Regions from separate parts of the Pseudomonas sp. Arb-4-2C genome, predicted to be linked through region 2. Evidence: predicted binding sites of a transcription regulator. Region 2 holds the regulator's gene; the other holds the start of a gene.

Region 1 (2,460 bases), 2.0 Mb from region 2:
TTCTTTAGCCTTGGTCATTTCACCGGCAGCCAGAGTCATTGGAGCCTGGGTAGCCTGAGTGGATTGTGCAAATGCACCGGAAGCCATGGTCAGGGTCAGCGCGGTAGCAGCAGCGGCAGTGATAGCGAACTTCTTCATACGAGTAACTCCTGTTTTTCTGGAAAGTCTGCTGGTTGTCGTGTCAGCAGGGTTACCGGAGATATTGCGAAGGCTGTGCCAACTTTTCGAAAGACAATAAATCTTTATAAATCAAAAAGTTATGAATTATGCAAATTTTCGGAATCATGCAATTTGCATGACAAGTGCATTATCGACATGCAAGTTGCGGCTTTTCGGAAAGTTCCTAACACGCTGAAATTCCTCAAGCTTTTTTTGAAGGCCGAAAACAAAAAATGCCCCGCATGGCGGGGCATCTCAGGACGCTTGCTGACTCAATCAGGCACCGGTGCCTGCGCAACCCTTAGGCGCGTAGTCCGGGTTGACGGTCGACGCACAGCTCCAGACGCCGGAGGTGTTGCCAGTGGCAGCGCCGGTACGGGTCAACGTAATGGTTTTACCAAGCACCGGACCTGGGGCATTCACCAGTGTGCAGGTGATAGTGCCGGCACCGGTCGTGGCGGTTCCCGACGCCGCCAGTGTGCAGTTGGAGGTGGTCGCTGAAGCGCTACCGGCCACCAGTAACAGCGTTGGATCAGTGCCTTGATTGATGGTGTCCTCGAACGGCACCTTCAGTGCACTGATCTCCGCCAGACCCGCAGTCACTTTCGAACGTGCCTGGTACTTGGAGTATTGCGGCAAGGCGATGGTCGCCAGAATGCCGATGATCGCCACGACGATCAGCAGCTCGATCAGAGTAAAGCCCTGTTGTTTTTTCATAGACACGCTCCATGCATGAGTCGGAATCTCATGATCTGCAATGGACTCAGCACAGCCCATGCCAACCCGCTGCCAGCCCCGCACGCTGGGCACAAACGCAGTGCAAGGCAGCTTCCTACAACCGCTAACCGCACTATCTGACACTTTTTGTCACCTGCACCCGACGTGTTTGGCGCTGTCACTTGACTAGGCTATAAGTCATGAACAGCAAGCGTGCGGAATCCCCATGAATGACATCGCTCTGAGCGGTCTGGCCAAGCAACTGGTCCAGGCCGAACTGCTTACGGAAAAAAGCGCCCAGCAGGCCTGGCAACAGGCGCAGCGCAATCGCCTGTCGCTGGTCAGCTACCTGGTACAGAACAAACTGGTGAAGAGCTCACAGGTGGCCGAGATTGCCTCCGAGCATTTCGGCATGGCGTTCATGGACCTCAATGGCCTGGACAAGGAGACCCAGCCCAAAGGCCTGGTCAGTGAGAAGCTGGTACGTCAGCACCACGCCCTGCCCTTGTGGCGGCGCGGCAACAAGCTGTTCGTGGGCATTTCCGACCCGAGCAATCACCAGGCGATCAATGACATCCAGTTCAGCACCGGGTTGAGCACCGAAGCCATCCTGGTAGAAGACGACAAGCTCACCGACGCCATCGAGAAATTTTTCGACACCCACACCAGCGGCCTGGAAGAGATGGCCGACGTCGACCTCGACGGCGTGGATGTCGAGTCGATGGACGACAACCGACAGGATCCGATCGGCGGACTCGATGCCGATGACGCCCCGGTAGTGCGTTTCGTGCACAAGATGCTGCTGGACGCGATCAAGAGTGGCTCATCCGACCTGCACTTCGAACCCTACGAAAAAAACTACCGGGTGCGGGTGCGCACCGACGGCATCCTGCGCGAAGTCGCAAAGCCGCCGATCCAGCTGGCCGGCCGTATCGCTGCACGCCTGAAGGTCATGGCCAGCCTCGACATCTCGGAACGACGCAAACCTCAGGACGGGCGAATCAAGATGCGCCTGTCGAAGAGCAAGTCGATCGACTTCCGGGTCAACACCCTGCCGACCCTGTGGGGCGAAAAAGTGGTAATCCGGATTCTCGACCCGTCCAGCGCACAGATCGGCATTGATGCCCTGGGTTACGAGCCGGCACAGAAAGACCTGTACATGGCCGCGCTCAAGCAGCCGCAGGGGATGATTCTGGTGACCGGCCCGACCGGGTCGGGGAAAACCGTGTCGCTGTACACCGGGCTCAATATTCTCAATACCGTGGACATCAACATTTCCACCGCCGAAGACCCGGTGGAGATCAACATGGAAGGCATCAACCAGGTCAACGTCAATCCCCGACAGGGGCTGGATTTCGCCCAGGCCCTGCGTTCGTTCCTGCGGCAGGACCCGGACGTGATCATGGTCGGCGAAATCCGCGACCTGGAAACCGCCGAGATAGCGATCAAGGCCGCGCAGACCGGCCACCTCGTGTTGTCCACGCTGCACACCAACAGCGCCGCCGAAACCCTGACCCGCCTGCACAACATGGGCATCCCCGGGTTCAACATCGCCACCTCGGTAAGTCTGATCATCGCCCAGCG
Region 2 (2,460 bases):
AGGCCGGTATCGGCTATCTGCCGCAAGAAGCGTCGATCTTCCGCAAACTGTCGGTGGCCGACAACATCATGGCCATCCTCGAGACCCGCACGGAACTCGACAAGGCCGGTCGTCGCAAGGAGCTGGAAAGCCTGCTGCAGGAATTCCACATCAGCCACATTCGCGACAACCTGGGCATGAGCCTGTCCGGTGGTGAGCGCCGCCGGGTGGAAATCGCCCGCGCCTTGGCCACCGCACCGAAATTCATCCTGCTCGACGAACCGTTCGCCGGTGTCGACCCGATCTCGGTCGGCGACATCAAGCAGATCATCCACCACCTCAAGGCCAAGGGCATCGGTGTACTGATCACCGACCACAACGTGCGTGAGACCCTGGATATCTGCGAAACCGCCTACATCGTCAACGACGGTCAACTGATCGCCGAAGGTGACGCCGCGACCATCCTGGCCAACGATCTGGTCAAGGAAGTGTACCTGGGCCACGAGTTCCGCCTCTAAAGCGCAATCGCATTCGGCCAGCCGTCCGAGTGCTGTAACGTTGAAGCGAAGTTTTATACGCTTTTATTGTTACAGCGCTCTAGGCAAACACGACAGTTTCAGGCATATAATTTGCTTAAGTTTGGCGCTCCGGCGCCCTGTAGTGGATGGCGCATGCGCGCCGGCGAATAAGGTGTTAAGCCCCTGCCATGAAACCATCGCTAGTCTTGAGAATGGGCCAGCAGCTGACGATGACACCGCAGCTGCAACAGGCCATCCGCCTGCTCCAATTGTCGACCCTGGACCTGCAACAGGAAATCCAGGAGGCCCTGGAATCCAATCCGATGCTCGAACGCCAGGAAGAAGGCGACGACTTCGACAACTCCGATCCTTTGGCCGACAACGCCGAACAAAAGCCCAACACCGAGATTCAGGAACCCTCCTATCAGGAAACCGCACCGACGGTGGACAACCTGGAAGATGGCGAATGGAACGAGCGCATCCCTAACGAATTGCCCGTCGACACCGCCTGGGAAGACGTCTACCAGACCAGCGCCAGCAGCCTGCCCAGCAGCGATGATGACGAGTGGGACTTCACCACCCGCACTTCCGCCGGGGAAAGCCTGCAAAGCCATCTGCTGTGGCAATTGAACCTGGCGCCGATGTCCGATACCGACCGCCTGATCGCCGTGACCCTGATCGACTGCATCAATAATCAGGGCTACCTCGACGAAACCCTTGAAGAAATTCTCGACGCCTTTGATCCGGAGCTCGACATCGAGCTGGACGAGATCGAGGCCGTGCTGCACCGCATCCAGCAGTTCGAACCGGCCGGCATCGGCGCCCGCAACCTCGGCGAATGCCTGCTGCTGCAACTGCGCCAGCTACCAGCCAAGACCCCGTGGCTGAACGAAGCCAAGCGTCTGGTCAGCGATTACATCGATCTGCTCGGCAGTCGCGACTACAGCCAGTTGATGCGGCGCATGAAGCTCAAGGAAGATGAACTGCGCCAGGTCATCGAACTGGTACAGAGCCTCAACCCACGCCCGGGTTCACAAATCGAATCGACCGAAGCCGAGTACGTGGTGCCCGATGTCATCGTGCGCAAGGACAACGAACGCTGGCTGGTCGAGCTGAACCAGGAATCGGTGCCACGCCTGCGGGTCAACGCCCAGTACGCCGGCTTCGTGCGCCGTGCCGACACCAGCGCCGACAACACCTTCATGCGCAATCAGTTGCAGGAAGCGCGCTGGTTCATCAAGAGCCTGCAAAGCCGCAACGAAACCCTGATGAAGGTCGCCACCCAGATCGTCGAGCATCAGCGCGGCTTCCTGGAATACGGCGACGAAGCCATGAAGCCGTTGGTCCTGCACGACATCGCCGAGGCGGTGGGCATGCACGAATCGACGATTTCCCGGGTCACCACCCAGAAATTCATGCATACCCCGCGCGGTATTTATGAACTGAAATACTTTTTCTCCAGCCACGTCAGCACCTCCGAAGGCGGCGAATGCTCGTCTACAGCGATCCGCGCGATCATCAAAAAACTGGTTGCAGCGGAAAATCAGAAAAAGCCGTTGAGTGACAGCAAGATCGCTGGTTTACTGGAGGCACAAGGCATTCAGGTGGCTCGCCGCACCGTCGCCAAGTACCGTGAATCCCTCGGGATCGCGCCTTCGAGCGAACGCAAGCGGTTGATGTAAGCCACGTTACAGCGTTCCAGTGGCAGGCTATTCAGCCTGCCGCTTTATGCACTGGCAACGAAGGAGAAGCTGTATGCAAGTCAACATCAGTGGACACCAACTGGAAGTGACCGAACCGCTGCGCACCTACATCAACGAGAAACTCGAACGATTGGAGCGCCATTTCGACAAGATCACCAACGTGCAAGTCACGATGTGCGTCGAAAAGCTGAAGCAGAAAATCGAAGCCACCTTGCATATTCCCGGCAGCGAAGTGGTCGCCAACGCAGAAGATACCGACA

Evidence for each region. Region 2 encodes sigma-54, which starts transcription at its own class of promoters, with help from an activator protein. Its sites were predicted from a motif close to ANTGGCATNNANNTTGCTNT; they were not measured.
Region 1: a site for sigma-54 is predicted at 923-942, ahead of AC0J41_RS22125 (pilin). Genes of this name have one in related genera too.

The regions. Positions count from the first base shown of each region.
Region 1 is NZ_CM146899.1:4,888,072-4,890,531, forward strand. Features, by position in the region: gene AC0J41_RS22120 (BON domain-containing protein) at 1-138, opposite strand, end outside; gene AC0J41_RS22125 (pilin) at 436-876, opposite strand; gene pilB (type IV-A pilus assembly ATPase PilB) at 1,103-2,460, shown strand, end outside.
Region 2 is NZ_CM146899.1:606,377-608,836, reverse strand. Features, by position in the region: gene lptB (LPS export ABC transporter ATP-binding protein) at 1-497, shown strand, start outside; gene AC0J41_RS02600 (RNA polymerase factor sigma-54) at 686-2,179, shown strand; gene hpf (ribosome hibernation-promoting factor, HPF/YfiA family) at 2,253-2,460, shown strand, end outside.